Cyanobium sp. PCC 7001: one gene and its partner. Each later gene encodes a partner of the first gene's protein in a complex. Links are inferred from orthologs where the notes say so. Each region holds a gene or a part of one and is shown in the gene's direction. Other genes may lie near its edges.

Region 1 (3,143 bases):
CGCCGGCGGAGGCCAGCACCAGATCCACCCCCTCGAACACGGTCGCGTCCACCGGCTCGACCGTGAGCGTGCGGTCCTGCCAGCGGAGGGCCTGCCCGGCGGAGCGGGCTGAGGCCAGCGGCAGCAGGTCCCCCACCGGGAAGGCCCGCTCCTCCAGCAGCTGCAGCAGCTCCTGACCCACGGCGCCGGTGGCGCCAAGGATCGCCACCCGCAGAGGGCGACGCGGCAGGGTCGCCGGGGCTGCGGAGGTCCAGGACTGGGCCTCGGACGGGCTGGAGGTGGCTGCGGTGGATGGGGCGGTGGTCAAGGAAGGGGCAGGGAACGAAGGGTGGGGCGAAACGTCGGGGTTGCGCGGCGAACGGGGCCTTCTGCTGGGCTGAGGTCTGGCGTGTGCCGAGGTCTGGCTGGACGGCGGTCAGGCTGGCCTAGGACGTTGGCTCACTGAGCTCGGGCGGGCGCGAAGCGATGGGGCGCCAGGCGGTGGGGTGTTGGGGAAACGGGGAGGTGGGTCGGGATCGGCCTGAGAGAGGGAAGGTTGAAAGCTGGAGTCGACGGTGGCTGGGCTCGACGGGCAGGGTTCCGGCGGTGGCGGCGCGGCGCTTCCAGTGGGCTCAGGTTGGCGGCCCGCATCGACCGGAGGGATGGGGGCGGACCTGGCGGGAAGGTCCCGGATCGAGGATGTGGCCACCCGGCACAGTCGGCCGGATGTCGGGGTCAATGCAGCGCAGACTACCGGGAACCGGGCCCGACCAGCCACTTTCTTAGGATGGGGGGCTGCATCGAGCCCCCATGAGTCCTGCTGCCGCCTCCCCCGCCCCCACCAGCCCCTCCAGCGCCGATCCGGCGTCCAGCGAGGCGTCCAGGGAGGCGCTCACGGTGAAAGCCAGCCCCAGGCCGGGGAGCCGGATGGCCCTCGAGGTGGCGATCAGCGGCGCCCGCAGCCAGGCCAGCTACGACGCTGCCCTCGAGAAGCTCAGCCGCAGCGTGAAGCTGCCTGGATTCCGCAAGGGCAAGGTGCCCCGCCCCGTGCTGCTGCAGCAGATCGGCCCCCTGCGGCTGCGGGCCACCGCGCTGGAGGAGCTGGTGGATGCCGCCTTCCGCGACGCCCTGGCCTTGGAGGAGGTGGCCCCGATCGGCCGCCCGGAGCTGAGCGAGGCCTTTGAGGCCGTGCTGGAGCGCTTCCAGCCCGGCACCGACCTCAGCTTCACCCTGGAGCTGGATGTGGAGCCCACGCCCAGCCTCAAGAAGACCCGCGGCCTCCAGGCCGAGGCCGAAGCCATCCGCTATGACCCGGCCCGGGTCGACGAGCTGATCGAGCAGTCGCGCAAGCAGCTGGCCACGCTGGTGCCGGTGGAGGACCGCAGCGCCGCCAGCGGCGACGTGGCCGTGCTCGCATTCAGCGGAACCTTCACCGACACCGGGGAAGCGATCAGCGGTGGCAGCAGCGAGGCCACGGAGGTGGAGCTGGAGGAGGGCCGCATGATCCCCGGCTTCGTGGAGGGGGTGATCGGCATGGCGGTGGGCGAGAGCCGCAGCGTGGACTGCCAGTTCCCCGAGAGCTATCCCCAGGAGGACGCCGCCGGTCGGCCCGCCCGCTTCGAGATCAGCCTCAAGGACCTCAAGACCCGCGAGCTGCCGGCCCTGGATGACGCCTTCGCCCAGCAGGCCAGCGACAAGCAGACCCTGGCCGAACTGCGGGCCGATCTGGAGACCCGCCTGAAGGAGGACGCCGAGCGCCGGGCCCGGGCGGCCCGCCACGAGGCCCTTCTCAATGCCCTCGTGGCCGAGCTGGAGGTGGAGCTGCCCGAAACCCTGGTGCAGCAGGAGATCCGCAATCTGATCGAACAGACTGCCGGCCAGATCGCCCAGCAGGGCATGGATGTGAAGAAGCTCTTCACCCCCGATCTGGTGCGCAGCCTGATGGACACCTCCCGCCCCGAGGCCGAGCAGCGCCTGCGCCGCAGCCTGGCCCTGCAGGCCCTGGCCAAGGCCGAGGCCATCGCCCTGGAGGATGGGGAGATCGAGGCCAAGGTGAAGGAGATCAGCCGCGGCCTCAGCCAGCAGGGCAACATCGACCCGAACCGGCTGCGCCAGGTGGTGGCCGACGATCTGCTGCAGGAAAAGCTGCTCGACTGGCTCGAAGGCAACAGCAGCATCACCGAGAAGGCGCCCGAGGCCGAATCAGCCGCCGCATCGGACAAGGACGACGCGCAGGGCCAGGCGACGGGGGAGGCCAAGGCGGAGAAGGCCGCCAAGCCCGCCAAGGCCAAGAGCAAGGAGAAGCCGGCCGCTTCCGAGTCCTGAGCCGGCGGCGGTCGTCGCGCCGATCCCCATAGATTGCATCCACACCAGCCCCGACCCGCTCGCGTGATCCACGCCCATCAGCCCATCGCTCAGCGGTCCCACCCCGTCCAGAACCTCTGGGCGGGGCCCCGCCCCGAGGCCACGATCGGCATGCCGATGGCGGCCCCGGGCGTGCTGCCCACCGTGGTGGAGCAGTCCGGCAAGGGGGAGCGCGCCTTCGACATCTATTCGCGCCTGCTGCGCGAGCGGATCATCTTCCTGGGCACGGGCATCGATGACGCCGTGGCCGATGCCCTGGTGGCCCAGCTTCTCTTCCTGGAAGCGGAGGATCCGGAGAAGGACATCCAGATCTACATCAACTCCCCCGGTGGCTCGGTCACGGCAGGGCTGGCCATCTACGACACCATGCAGCAGGTGGCCCCTGACGTGGTGACCATCTGCTACGGCCTGGCGGCCTCGATGGGGGCGTTCCTGCTCTCGGGAGGCACCAAGGGCAAACGGCTGGCCCTGCCCAGCGCCCGGATCATGATCCACCAGCCGCTGGGCGGCGCCCAGGGCCAGGCCGTGGACATCGAGATCCAGGCCAAGGAGATCCTCTTCCTCAAGGACACCCTCAACGGCCTGATGGCCGAACACACCGGCCAACCCCTCGAGAAGATCGCCGAGGATACCGACCGCGACTACTTCCTCTCCCCCGCCGAGGCGGTGGACTACGGCCTGATCGACCGGGTGGTCAACGAAACGACCCGCACGGCCGTCGCCAGCAGCTGACCCCCCAGCTGGCATCGGGCGATGGTGCATCGCTCCGATCTGTGGGATGGTGAGGCCCCGGAACTGCC
Region 2 (3,106 bases), 460 kb from region 1 along the record:
CTGCGGCAGGGGGCCCCCCGCACGGTGCTGGGCAGCGATGGCCGCGAGGTGTGGCTGATCACCCTGGAGGGCGTCAACGGCAGCGGGCCCACGCTGGGCCAGGCCGCCCAGCTGCTCCGGGCTCTGGGGCTGCGGGACGCCCTCAACCTGGACGGCGGCAGTTCCACCGGCCTGGTGCTGGGGGGGAGTCACCAGGTCAAGGGCCGCGGCGTGGCCGGATCGGTGCACAACGGGGTCGGCCTGGTGCCCTGAGGGCCGGTTCGCCGGCCAGGCGGGAGGTGGAGCCTGCCTGCTGTGGTGCCACAGTGGATCGGCGAGCCATTCCCCGCAGCCCCATGCCGAAGGGCCACAGTCTGCGCCTTTCAGCCAGCGCGGCCGCTGAGCTGGGCCGCCAGGCCGCCGTGGCGGGCACACCCGGACTGGTCCACCTGGATCTGGTGGAGGGGGGGTGCGAGCGGTGGACGATCCGGGTGCGGCCCGGCCACCTGGCGGGGGTGCCCATCGCCCGTGCCGACGGCGTGACGCTCTATGCCCCGGCCGAACAGCTGGAGCTGCTCACCGGCCTCACCCTCGACTACCGCGGTGATCTCAGCGGGGGGGGCTTTCTGGTGCTGCCGGGCGAAGGGGTGGTGAGCTGCGCCTGCGGGTCGGCCTTCAGCCGGGGCAAGGAGGGGCGGCAGGCGACCCAGTAAGGTGACGGATTGTCGAAATCGGTCGGACGTCCGACCTGTGTTCTCCGGCCCTCGATGCCCACTATCCAGCAACTGATCCGCACTGAACGGCAACGTCTGACACGAAAGACGAAATCGCCGGCCCTGCGTTCCTGTCCCGAGCGCCGTGGTGTGTGCACCCGCGTGTACACCTCCACCCCCAAGAAGCCGAACTCGGCCCTGCGGAAGGTGGCGAGGGTCCGCCTCACGTCGGGGTTCGAGGTGACGGCCTACATCCCCGGCATCGGCCACAACCTGCAGGAGCACTCGGTGGTGCTGATCCGGGGCGGCAGGGTCAAGGACCTCCCCGGCGTGCGTTACCACATCATCCGCGGAACGCTGGACACCGCTGGCGTCAAGGATCGCCGCCAGGCCCGCTCCAAGTACGGCGCCAAGACCCCGAAATCCTGAACCTGCCTCCAGGTCAGGCCTCAGGTCCGGCTCCGGGCCGGTCAGGCCCCTGGATGACCAAGTCTTCCCAAGCACCTCGCAATTCCGATGTCCCGCCGCAACGCTGCCGAAAAGCGCCCGATCCTTCCCGATCCCCAGTTCAACAGCCGTCTGGCCTCGATGATCGTGGCCCGGCTCATGAAGCACGGCAAGAAGTCCACCGCCCAGCGGATCCTGTCGGACGCCTTCGCCCTGATCAACGAGCGCACCGGCTCCGATCCCCTGGAGCTGTTCGAAACGGCTGTGCGAAACGCCACGCCCCTGGTGGAAGTGCGGGCCCGCCGGGTGGGTGGTGCCACCTACCAGGTGCCGATGGAGGTGCGCCAGGAGCGGGGCACGGCCATGGCCCTGCGCTGGCTGGTGAATTTCTCCAGAGCCCGCAACGGCCGCAGCATGGCCCAGAAGCTGGCGGGCGAGCTCATGGATGCCGCCAATGAAGCCGGCAGCGCGGTGCGCAAGCGGGAAGAGACCCACAAGATGGCCGAAGCCAACAAGGCTTTTGCGCACTACCGCTACTGATCCCGGCTGCCCCACCGGCGGGGCACGATCAGCCCAAGGCTGATCAGTACAGTATCGACTGCTTTTTGTAGACCTTTCGGAGACATCCCCCGTGGCTCGCGCCTTTCCACTGGAACGCGTCAGAAATATCGGCATCGCCGCCCACATCGACGCGGGCAAAACCACCACCACCGAGCGGATCCTCTTCTATTCGGGTGTGGTGCACAAGATCGGTGAGGTGCACGACGGTGCCGCCGTGACCGACTGGATGGCGCAGGAGCGCGAACGGGGCATCACGATCACGGCAGCGGCCATTTCCACCAGCTGGAAGGATCACCGCATCAACATCATCGACACCCCGGGGCACGTCGATTTCACCATCGAGGTGGAGCGCTCGATGCGGGTGCTCGATGGCGTGATCGCCGTCTTCTGTGCCGTGGGCGGTGTTCAGCCCCAGTCCGAGACGGTGTGGCGCCAGGCGGACCGCTACAAGGTGCCGCGCATGGTGTTCGTCAACAAGATGGACCGCACCGGCGCCGACTTCCTGAAGGTCTACAGCCAGATCAAGGACCGCCTCAAGGCCAATGCAGCGCCGATCCAGCTGCCGATCGGTGCCGAGGGCGAGCTGAGCGGAATCATCGATCTGGTGAAGAACCGGGCCTTCATCTACAAGGATGAGCTCGGCAAGGACATCGAGGAAACCGATGTGCCGGCCTCGATGGCCGATGAGGTGGCCGAATGGCGCAACAAGCTGATGGAGTCGGTCGCCGAGACGGACGAAGATCTCGTGGAGGTGTTCCTCGAAACCGGCGAGCTCAGCGAGGAGCAACTCCGCAACGGCATCCGCGAGGGCGTGCTGAAGCATGGCCTGGTGCCCATGCTGTGCGGCTCGGCCTTCAAGAACAAAGGGGTTCAGCTCCTGCTGGACGCGGTGGTGGATTACCTGCCGGCACCTGTGGACGTGCCCCCGATCCAGGGCCTGCTGCCAGACGGCACCGAAGCGCTGCGTCCCGCCGACGACAGCGCTCCCTTCAGCGCCCTGGCCTTCAAGGTGATGGCCGATCCGTTCGGCAAACTCACCTTCGTGCGCATCTACTCCGGCGTGCTGCAGAAGGGCAGCTACGTGCTGAACTCCACCAAGGACAAGAAGGAGCGCATCTCCCGTCTGATCGTTCTCAAGGCGGATGACCGTGAGGAAGTCGACGAACTGCGTGCCGGTGATCTGGGCGCCGTCCTCGGTCTGAAGGACACCACCACCGGTGACACGCTCTGCGTGGACAGCGACCCCATCATCCTGGAATCGCTCTACATCCCGGAGCCGGTGATTTCTGTGGCTGTGGAGCCCAAGACCAAGGGCGACATGGACAAGCTCTCCAAAGCCCTGCAGTCCCTCTCGGAGGAAGACCCCACCTTCCGCGTCTCCACCGATCCGGAAACCAACCAGACCG

Evidence for each region.
Region 2: the proteins of tig (region 1) and rpsG are in contact, whole or in part, in a crystal structure (PDB 3GTY), measured with the Thermotoga maritima proteins. The link is inferred for Cyanobium sp. PCC 7001 from one-to-one orthologs. Residues at the interface, in WP_004081061.1 of Thermotoga maritima: Glu122, Val124, Val129, Leu130, Tyr133, Glu188, Gly259, Ile262, Tyr263, Glu266, Ser270, Glu273, Gln274, Glu277, Arg308, Gln311, Ile312, Ser315, Tyr316, Glu325, Arg329, Arg336, Leu363, Phe366, Trp367, Arg373, Leu377, Arg381, Leu384, Glu387; in WP_004081843.1 of Thermotoga maritima: Lys34, Lys52, Lys55, Glu59, Arg62, Gln63, Glu66, Asn67, Lys69, Val71, Arg95, Ala109, Lys110, Lys111, Gly112, Arg113, Pro114, Glu117, Glu121, Ile124, Ala125, Tyr127, Asn128, Asn129, Thr130, Gly131, Lys135, Asp139, Arg142, Met143.

Annotation. Positions count from the first base shown.
Region 1 is NZ_DS990556.1:2,049,326-2,052,468, reverse strand. The notes cover bases 215-3,046. They hold tig (trigger factor), read left to right. Parts: upstream 215-789; coding sequence 790-2,304; downstream 2,305-3,046. Other genes in these bases: clpP (ATP-dependent Clp endopeptidase proteolytic subunit ClpP), read left to right, coding at 2,368-3,046; CPCC7001_RS10130 (aspartate-semialdehyde dehydrogenase), read right to left, coding at 215-229. In the rest of the region: more of CPCC7001_RS10130, read right to left, coding at 1-214; more of clpP, read left to right, coding at 3,047-3,075. UniProt on the Bacillus subtilis protein: Involved in protein export. Acts as a chaperone by maintaining the newly synthesized protein in an open conformation. Functions as a peptidyl-prolyl cis-trans isomerase.
Region 2 is NZ_DS990556.1:1,588,699-1,591,804, forward strand. What follows is about bases 149-2,943. They hold rpsG (30S ribosomal protein S7), read left to right. Parts: upstream 149-1,208; coding sequence 1,209-1,679; downstream 1,680-2,943. Other genes in these bases: CPCC7001_RS07955 (phosphodiester glycosidase family protein), read left to right, coding at 149-252; CPCC7001_RS07960 (hypothetical protein), read left to right, coding at 336-692; rpsL (30S ribosomal protein S12), read left to right, coding at 747-1,121; fusA (elongation factor G), read left to right, coding at 1,771-2,943. In the rest of the region: more of CPCC7001_RS07955, read left to right, coding at 1-148; more of fusA, read left to right, coding at 2,944-3,106.